Regions from separate parts of the Aquamicrobium ahrensii genome, predicted to be linked through region 2. Evidence: predicted binding sites of a transcription regulator. Region 2 holds the regulator's gene; each other region holds the start of a gene.
What was found. The regulator PhoB, encoded in region 2, activates phosphate uptake and scavenging genes when phosphate is short. The targets are predictions, from matches to a motif close to TGTCATNNANCTGTCAT.
Positions count from the first base shown of each region.

Region 1: olsB (l-ornithine N(alpha)-acyltransferase) is a predicted target of PhoB. The motif match lies at 1,621-1,637, and genes of this name have one in related genera.
Region 3: ugpB (sn-glycerol-3-phosphate ABC transporter substrate-binding protein UgpB) is a predicted target of PhoB. The motif match lies at 1,687-1,703, and genes of this name have one in related genera.

Region 1 is NZ_JBEPMN010000007.1:12,011-15,288, forward strand. It holds gene ABID44_RS10665 (trimeric intracellular cation channel family protein) at 43-675, shown strand; gene olsB (l-ornithine N(alpha)-acyltransferase) at 691-1,569, opposite strand; gene ABID44_RS10675 (ATP-binding protein) at 1,692-3,278, opposite strand, start outside.
Region 2 is NZ_JBEPMN010000014.1:48,789-52,066, reverse strand. It holds gene xylF (D-xylose ABC transporter substrate-binding protein) at 1-41, opposite strand, end outside; gene ABID44_RS15230 (ROK family protein) at 275-1,528, shown strand; gene phoB (phosphate regulon transcriptional regulator PhoB) at 1,507-2,196, opposite strand; gene phoU (phosphate signaling complex protein PhoU) at 2,218-2,925, opposite strand; gene pstB (phosphate ABC transporter ATP-binding protein PstB) at 2,964-3,278, opposite strand, start outside.
Region 3 is NZ_JBEPMN010000005.1:84,183-87,460, forward strand. It holds gene ugpA (sn-glycerol-3-phosphate ABC transporter permease UgpA) at 1-65, opposite strand, end outside; gene ugpB (sn-glycerol-3-phosphate ABC transporter substrate-binding protein UgpB) at 315-1,622, opposite strand; gene tlpA (thiol:disulfide interchange protein TlpA) at 1,756-2,439, opposite strand; gene argH (argininosuccinate lyase) at 2,472-3,278, shown strand, end outside.

The sequences.
Region 1 (3,278 bases), on a different contig from region 2:
GTGGCGCGGTCGCCGTCCTGCCATCGAAGCGAACGCCCTGCCATGAACCTCGTCACCTTTCTCGATTATTCCGGCGTTGCGGTGTTCGCCGCCACGGGCGCGCTTTCCGCCTCGCGCAAGCAGATGGACATCATCGGCTTCCTGTTCCTTGCCGGGGTGACGGGCATTGGCGGTGGCACCTTCCGCGACCTCATCCTAGACGTGCCGGTGTTCTGGATCGCGAACCATGACTATGTGCTGGTTTGCGCGGCCATCGCCGTTCTGGTCTTCTTCACCGCCCATCGGGTCGAATCCCGCTACAAGCTGCTTCTGTGGCTTGACGCCATCGGTCTTGCCGCTTTTGCGGTGATGGGCGCGGCCAAGGGGTTGATGGTGACCGGTTCGCCGGTGATCGCCATCATTATGGGCGTGCTGACCGCGACTTTCGGCGGCATATTGCGCGATATTCTGGCCGGCGAGCCCTCCGTGCTGCTTCGGCCGGAAGTGTATGTCACCGCAGCTCTGGCCGGCGCGGGCGTCTATACGCTCGGCGACCTGGCCGCCTTGCCGCCAATCTTGTGTCAGCTTGGAGGCTTCATCGCCGCCCTGGCTGTCAGGGGTGGGGCGATCCGCTTCGGCTGGCGCATTCCGCCCTACAAGAGCCGGCCCGGACGCAGGCCCGAAGACATTCCCTGATCGCTCGCGACGACTTCAGGCCGCGTAGCTTTGCCCGTCGCCGGCGTAGTAGGTGATATAGCGGGCCGCGATCTCCTTGACCGGCATGACGATGAAGACGTCGACGGTCGCAAAGTCGCGGTCGATGACGCAGCCGTCGCCGATGCGTGCGCCGATGCGCAGATAGCCCTTCACCAGCGGCGGCATGGCGGCGATGGCCGATTTCGGGTTCACGGCGTCTATCGGCATCAGCTTCATCGGATGATAGCGGCCGGGAACGGCGCGCACATCCCAGTCGGAAGCGGTGCGGCAATGATGCGCCAGATAGGTCAGCGCTTCGGCATGGGCGGACGGGTCGATGCCGGGGAAGGAGGCGCAGCCGACCATGACGTCGATGCGGTAGTGGTTGAGATAGGCCCAGATACCCTGCCACAATGCTTCGATCGTGCGTCTGGAACGATATTCAGGCAGGACGCAGGAGCGGCCAAGTTCAAGGAAACGGCGCTCCGGGTGACGGGCGGCCAGCCCGCGCAGTTCGAACTCGTCTTCCGAATAGAAACCGCCCGCCGCCGCCGTCATTTCCTGTCGCAGCAGGCGATAGGTGCCGACGATACGGCGGTGGTCGGGTCCGGTGAGGCTGCGATCGAACACCAGAAGATGGTCGCAAAGCGGATCGAACCGGTCGGCGTCGCGGCGTCCGATATGGTGAAGGCTGCTGCGTGCGCCAAGCTCATCGTAGAAAATGCGATAGCGGATTTCCTGCGCCGCCTCGATCTCAGCCTCGTTGCAGGCCAACCGGACTTCGAGAGCGCCGATACGGCCCAAAGGCCCGGCCAACGGGTGCGCCTCAGACCCGGCCGCCGGACCGGCGACGCCATTGAGGCTGGTGTGACCTTGTAGCATCGCTGTCTGCACGGGCGATTCTCCTTCGAGCCATCCCTCGTGGCGCGGGGATACGATTGTGGTGCAACAGGATTGTGACAGTAGCGTGATATGTCGTGATCGGCAACAAACCCTGCTTCATGCAGGCGCGTCGTTCACGCCGAAACCTGTTCCTGCACGGCGGCTATCAGGGCCTGTGGATCGAGCGGCTTGGTCAGGAAGCCGGTCGCCCCATGGGCAAGAACGGAATGGCGCGTCGTTTCCTGATTGTCAGCGGAAAGAACCAGGATCGGCACGGGGAGCAGGTCACGCGCTTCTTCATGACGCCTGATGTGGGCGATGGCGTCCATGCCGTCCATCACCGGCATGTGCAGGTCCATCAGCACCACGTCGTAGCGTTGACGGCCTCCGGAAGCAGAGAGAGCGTCGACTGCTTCCTTGCCCGTGCGGACGACCTCGACCCGGTGTCCCGCCTTGACGAGGCTGGCGCGGGCCAGCATGGCGTTGATTTCATTGTCTTCGGCGATCAGAACATGGAGGCTTTCCGCCACGGGGCCTGTGCTGCCGGCGTGTTCGTGCGGGCCGGATTCCGACACGGCGACCGATTCGCGGGCCAGCAGCACCCTCAGCAGAGTTTCGCCACGCACCGGGCGGGCGAGGAAACTTCCATATCCGTTGCTATGGTATTCCCCGAGCCGGCCACGATCGTTAGGCGCGATCATGGTGATGGCCCGGCTGGTGGCGAAACCGTTGTCGCGCAGCTTCCGGAGCAGCCGGCCGTCGCCGCATTCAAGCGCGGCATCCACCAGCAGCGTGTCGCAGCCGTCCGCCAGCGCCGTGGCCCTGGCGGGAGTGTCGGCCAGCTCCGCACTGCCGCCGAGCGCGCGGATGGTTCCGGCGATGAGTTCCGCCTCCACCGTGTTGGGCGAGAGGATCACCACCTTGCGTCCGACGAGCATATCATGACGGTCGTGGAGCGGCGCGCTCGCGCGGGTGGCGGGGAGTTCGAGAATGAACTCGCTTCCTTCGCCCGGCGCGCTCGACACGGACAGGGTGCCACCCATGGCCGCGACAAGGCGGCGGGAAATGGCCAGACCAAGCCCTGCGCCGCCATGCTTGCGGGTCGAAGTGCCGTCCACCTGCTCGAACTCGTGGAAAATACGTTCCAGGTCGCTTTGGTGCATGCCCGGTCCGGTATCTGTTACGGTGAAGCGGATACGGTCGATGTTCCCGTGCTGGCGACGCGTGATGACGAGCGCCACGCCGCCATCCTCGGTGAACTTGATGGCGTTGCCGAGCAGATTGAGCAGAACCTGCCGCATTCGTCCCGGATCGGCGGTGATCATCCGGGGAACGTCCGGCGCGACATGGCAGCCGATGCCGATATTGCGCGCATAGGCGCGTGCAGCCAGAAGCTCCACGACATTGTCCGCCAGCTCCCGCACCGACATGGGCTGCGGTTCCGGATTGAAGCGGCCGGCCTCGATCTTGGAATAGTCGAGCAGATCGTCGATCAGGGCCAGCAGGGCGCTGGCCGAGGTGGAGACGGCGTTCACATAGGTCCGTTGCTCGGGCGACAGGCTGGTGTCGGACAGAAGTTTGGCCATGCCCATGATGCCGTTCATGGGCGTGCGGATCTCGTGGCTCACCGTGGCCAGGAAACGGGACTTGGCCTGGTTGGCGAACTCCGCCCGTTCACGCGCGGAGATGAGCGAGGCTTCGGCTTGCTTGCGGGAGGTGAT
Region 2 (3,278 bases):
AGGGCGGCGCCTGCCAGAATGGCGGTCGTGAACTTCCTCATGATTTCCTCCCTGCGCCCTGACGGACGCCAATGAACTGACCCGTTAGGCCGGCTGGAGACTTTTTTCGAGCCTCGAAAAAAGTGTGGCGTAATGCCCCGCCCGAGTCAACGGATTTCGCGTGCCCCCACCTATTTATTTCGAATTTCGAAATAAATAATGACAGCGATTGAAGCTTCTGACACACTTTGCTGGCTGCTATGCACGCATCGCAGCACGGGAGATTGAGGAAGCCATGACCGTTGGAATGCGGCACGACGATCTGCGCCGGCGCAACCGCGCCATGGTGATCGCCGCCACACGGCGAGGCGGCCAGGCTTCGCGCACGGAAATCGCCGCCATCACCGGTCTCAGCCACTCCACCATATCGGCCATTTCGTCAGACCTGATCGCAGAACGCATATTGACGCAAACCCGGCAGGACGCGCCGGCGCTCAAGCGCGGCAGGCCACAGGTCGGGCTTGCGCTCAACCCACAAGCGGCCTGCGTGGTCACGCTGATGCTGTCGCTCAACAGCCTGTCCGCCGTCAGCCTCGACTATGCGGGCAATGTGCTGGATGAAGAGCATCGCCGTCTCGACACGCGCGCCCTGCCCCGCGACAAGCTGATCGACGAATGCCTGACCATGCTTGGCCGGCGGTTGCGTCATCCGGCACGACAGGCAAGGCCGGTTCTGCGCGTCGTTCTGGCTACGCAGGGCATCACGGACGCCGAAGCGCGCTCGATGCTGTGGTCTCCGATCACCCCGCACACCGACATTGCGTTCGCAGACCTGCTCGAAGCGGAATTCTCCATTCCGGTCACGGTGGAGAACGACTGCAACATGATGGCCGAAGCGCTGCGCTGGCGCGATCCCGAGCGCTATCGCGACGATTTCATCGCCATCCTGCTTTCCCACGGCATCGGCATGGGGCTGGTGCTGAAAGGATCGATGTTCACCGGCACCCATTCTTCCGGTGTCGAGTTCGGACACATGGTGCATCGCCCCGATGGCGCGCTCTGCCGCTGCGGCCGGCGCGGCTGCATCGAGGCCTATGCCGGCAGCTACGCCATCTGGCGCAACGCCGCCGGCCACGACGGGAACGAGGAGCCGCGCGGCGATATAGACGAGGCGGAAATGCAGGCGCTGGCCGAAGCTGCCCGCAGCCATGACGGCCCCGAACGGAGAGCGTTTCGCATCGCCGGCGAAGCGCTGGGCTTCGGCCTCGGCAGCCTGTTCGCGCTGATCGACCCGGCCCCCGTGGCCATGGTGGGCCTCAACGCCGCCGCCTTCGACCTGATCGAACCAGCGCTGCGCGAGGCGATAGCCAGAACCGCGGGCGGGCACCATTCGGGATCGATCACCTTCGACACCGAGCCGGACCAGATCGCGCTGCTGCGCGAAGGGTGCGCCATGCGGGCGCTGACCTTCGTCGATCACCGGATCTTCGCCGGCGGCCGTCCTTCACAGGACGACCCCGCCGCGCTTCACTCTTCCCTGATCGCGTAGCCCGAACCGCGCACGGTGCGGATCACATCGGGCATGCGGCCAGTGTTGACCGCCTTGCGCAGCCGCCCGACATGCACGTCCACCGTGCGTTCGTCGATATAGATTGTCTCGCCCCAGACATTGTCCAGCAACTGCCCGCGCGAAAAGACGCGGCCGGGGTGCTGCATCATGAATTCGAGCAGGCGGAACTCGGTCGGGCCGAGCTTGATCTCGCTCTTCTTGCGGTAGACGCGATGCTGCTCGCGGTCGAGCACGATGTCACCGACCTTCAGCACCGAGGACAGGACCTCGGGCTTGGCGCGACGCAGCAGCGCCTTCACCCGCGCCACCAGTTCAGGCATGGAGAACGGCTTGACCAGATAGTCGTCGGAGCCCGTGGAAAGACCCCGCACCCGGTCGCTTTCCTCGCCGCGCGCGGTCAGCATGATGATCGGCAGACGCTCGGTCTGCTCGCGCATCCGCAGCCGCCGGCACAGTTCGATGCCCGAAACCGCCGGCACCATCCAGTCGAGCACCAGAAGATCGGGCACGTTTTCCTGCAAGCGCAACTCGGCTTCGTCGCCGCGCGTGACGATCTCGACCTGATAACCTTCTGCTTCGAGATTGTAGCGCAGGAGCACGCCCAGCGGCTCCTCGTCCTCGACCACCATGATGCGGGGTGCGATCATGTCCTGCTCCTGAAAATGCGCTCAGACCGCGGGCGCCGGCGCGCCGGTTTCGTCCTGTTTCGGACGATGAACGGGCAATTGCTCGCCGGTCAGCACATAATAGGCATTTTCCGCGATATTGGTCACGTGGTCGCCGATCCGCTCCAGGTTCTTGGCGCAGAACAGCAGGTGCGTGCAGGCGGTGATATTGCGCGCATCCTCCATCATGTAGGTCAGCAATTCGCGAAACACAGAGGTGTAGCGCACGTCGATCAATTCGTCCTCGTCGCGCAGGCGCACAAGTCCCTCCGGATTGCGCGTGCCATACTCTTCAATGACGCCCTGCACCTGCTCCAGGACCAGCTCGGCCATGTCCTCGATCGACCGGGCGAGTTCGCGCGGCATGACCGACTTGCCGACGGCGTCGACGCGCTTGGCGATGTTCTTGGCGAGGTCGCCGATCCGCTCCAGATCTCCCGCCATGCGGATGGCGCCGACGATGGCGCGCAGATCCTGCGCCATGGGCTGGCGCTTGCCGATCAGGATGATGGCGCGATCGTCCAGCCGGCGCTGGAGGCTGTCCATGACAGCATCTTCGGAAATGACACGCTGCGCCAGCGCGCTGTCGGGGACGATCAGGCTCTGCGTGGCCTCGTCCACCATCGACCGCGCCAGACTGACCATGTCCCGCACCAGCCCCTCGATCTCTTGCAGATCGTCGTCAAAGGCGGTCACCGTATGGGCACCCATTATCCGTTCCTCGTCTGTTGGAATGGCAGCGGAACCACTCAGCCGAAGCGGCCGGTGATGTAGTCCTGCGTGCGCTTGTCGTCGGGGTTGGTGAACATCTTCTCCGTCGGCCCCTCCTCGACAAGATTGCCGAGATGGAACATGGCCGTGCGCTGGGAGACGCGCGCCGCCTGCTGCATGGAGTGGGTGACGATGACGATGGTGTAGTTCTCCCGCAACTCATCGATCAGTTCCTCGACGCGGGCGGTGGCGATCGGATCGAGCGCCGAGCAGGGCTCGTCCATCAGGATCACCTCCGGCGAGACGGCGATGGCGCGGGCGATGCACAGGCGCTGCTGCTGGCCGCCGGAAAG
Region 3 (3,278 bases), on a different contig from region 2:
GCGAGCTGTGGCGCGACCAGCAGATAGGGCAGGATGCGGTTGGGAAATACGACGCGTGGCGTCATGTATGTCACCTTCGGCTTCGGGCAGCGCGAGCGGGGCCATCGGAGCAGAAAGACCGAGCGCTTTCAAGCCGATGGTTCAGACAGGCTGGTCCGGGCATCAGAACGACGTGCTTTCGGGCATGGCGGGCGGAGGATGGGAGCGGCCCGCCGCGTGAAGCGGCATGCATGGGCAGGCCGGCAGCGACAAAAGATGCGGACGAGGCGAGGACCGGCATGACGCCGGCCATCGCCCTGTCCATGCGAGAGCGCCTAGTTGGCGTTGGCTTCACTGATGGCCGCATCGCCGCGCTTGACGGCGGCGTCGAGCGCTTCCTGCGCCGTCTGCTGACCGGCCAGCATCTTCTCGAACTCCTCGTTCTCGATGTCGCGCACCTGCGGCAGGTTGGCGAGGCGCACGCCCTTGGAATTCTCGGTCGGGGCCTTGCCCATCATCTGCAGGATCGGCGTTTCGCGGCCGGGGTTCTTTTCATAGAAGTCCGAAGCCTTGGTCGCCTCATAGGCGGCGAGCGTCACCGGCAGGTAGCCGGACTGTTCGTGCAGGTACTGCTGCACGTCGGTCTGCGACAGGTAGTTGAAGAAGGCCGCGACGCCCTTGTACTGCTCGTCCGACTTGCCGGCCATCACCCACAGGCTGGCGCCGCCCGGCGTGGTGTTCTGCGGCCCGTCGCCGTCCTTGTCGTAGGGCAGCTGACCGATGCCGTAATTCATGCCCGACTTGACGATATCGCCGAGGCCGCCCGACGATTCGGTGAGAATGCCGCATTCACCCGCCAGGAAGAGCTGCTTGGCTTCGGATGTGCGGCCGCCATATTTGAAGGTGCCGTCCTTCGCGAGATCGGCGATCGCCTGGAAGTGATTGACATAGAGCGGGGCGTTGATCTTGAGTTCGACGTCGCCGCCGGCGAGGCCGTTCTCATTGGTGCCGTAGGAGATGTTGTTCCAGGCGGCGAAATTCTCAAGATGGATCCAGGTCAGCCAGGTCGAGGTGTATCCGCAGGCCGCCGCGCCGCTGGTCTTGATCGTCTTCGCCGCTTCGAAAACCTCTTGCCAGGTCTTGGGCGGGTTGTCCACGTCGAGGCCGGCTTTCTCGAACACATCCTTGTTGTAGTAGAGGATCGGAGAAGATGAGTTGTAGGGGAACGACAGCATCGTGCCGTCGGGCTTCGAATAATAGGCGACGATGCCGGGCAGATACTGGCTCTTGTCGAATTTCAGGCCGGCGCCTTCCAGCACCTCCGCCACCGGACGGATGGCCCCCTCGGCGGCCATCATGACGCCGGTGCCGACATCGAAGACCTGGATGATATCGGGAGCCTGCCCGGCGCGGAAGGCGGCGATGCCGGCGTTCAGCGTCTCGGGATAGGTGCCCTTGAAGACGGGGACGACTTCATAATCGCTCTGGCTGGCGTTGAAATCGCCGGCGATTTTTTCCACCACTTCGGCATTGGCGCCGGTCATGGCGTGCCACCAGCTGATCTGGGTGGCGGCAAGCGCTGTTCCCGAGGAATAGAGAGTGAGTGCGGTAGCAAGACCGGTTGCGATACCCAGAAGCTTCATCTTCATCTCCGATACATCATTGCCGAATGGAGTTTAGTTCCGCGGCCGGAAGTATGGGGCGAATATGACAGGCAGACAACAGTCGCGTGTCGATATGATGAAAGCCGGTTAAGGACCGTGCGCAGATCGGGCTTTACTTGGCGTCATCCAGCGCAGTTCCGATAAGCTTCAGAGCGTCCGGGGTGGACCACTCCGCCGGACCGTTCATGTGGGCCAGCAGGCAGCCTTCGCCGTCGACCAGAACGGTGACGGGCAGGCCAAGCGCCAGCCCCTTCGTCTTCAGATCGTTGAAGACGCCCATGGAATGGTCGCTGTAATAGGCGAGGCTAGAAACGCCGATCTCGTCAAGAAAGGCTTTCGGCTTCGCGTCGTCGCCGGTGTCGACATTGATCGCCACGACCTCGAATTCGTCGCCACCCATTTTCTGCTGAAGTTCATCGAGGGCCGGCATCTCGGCGCGGCAGGGCGCGCACCATGTGGCCCACAGATTGACGAGCACGGTCTTGCCGCCATGGCCGGCAAGCGTAGCCGGCTTTCCATCGGGACCGTTGAAGGCGAGGGCGGAAAGCGATTGCGGCGGATCGGCCGGCAGCATGGCGGCGACGTGACCAGTCGCGGCAGAGGCGACCTCCTTGGCGCGTTCGGCCCTGGCGGCGCAGGCGCGATCCTGTGCGGCGACGGCGGCAGTCTCGCCCGGTGCGTTGTTGCCAGGAAGGCCGCCGCTGACATATACCGCGAGCGCGCCGGCTGCGGCGCCGGCCACGAGGGCCGCCGCGATCAGGCGCGTGGTGGGGAAAAGTTTTCTGCCGTCTGCCATTTTATCAACTGCTCCGGACAGGGGTTATAGCGATGACCGACAAGAAGGCCAGCAACCAGATGTGGGGCGGACGATTTGCCTCGGGTCCCGCCGCGATCATGGAAGCGATCAACGCCTCCATCGGCTATGACCGCAAGCTCTACGCGCAGGACATAAGAGGCTCGATCGCGCACAGCGAGATGCTGGCCAAAACCGGCATAATTTCGGCCGGAGACCAGCAGAAGATCGCCGACGGTCTGAAGACGGTCCTCAAGGAGATCGAGGACGGCGAGTTCGCCTTCTCCACGAAGCTCGAAGACATCCACATGAACATCGAGGCGCGGCTGGCCGAGCTGATCGGCCCGGCCGCCGGCCGCCTGCACACGGCGCGCTCGCGCAACGATCAGGTGGCCGTCGATTTCCGGCTTTGGGTGAAGGACGAATTCCACCGCGTCGCCGAAGCGCTCAAGGGCCTGATCGCGGCGTTCGTGGAGCGTGCGGAAGAACATGCCGAAACGGTGATGCCCGGTTTCACCCATCTCCAGACCGCGCAGCCGGTCACCTTCGGCCATCATTGCCTGGCCTATGCCGAGATGTTCGCGCGCGATCTTTCGCGGGTGCGCGACGCCATCGAGCGCATGGACGAAAGCCCGCTGGGAGCGGCCGCGCTTGCCGGCACCGGCTTCCCGATCGACCGCCACATGACCGCCCGTGCGCTCGGCTTCCGCGAACCGACCCGCAATTCGCTCGACAGCGTCTCCGACCGCGACTACGCGCTGGAGTTCCTGTCCATCGCCTCCATCGCCGGCACGCATCTGTCGCGGCTGGCGGAGGAGATCGTCATCTGGTCGACGCCGCAA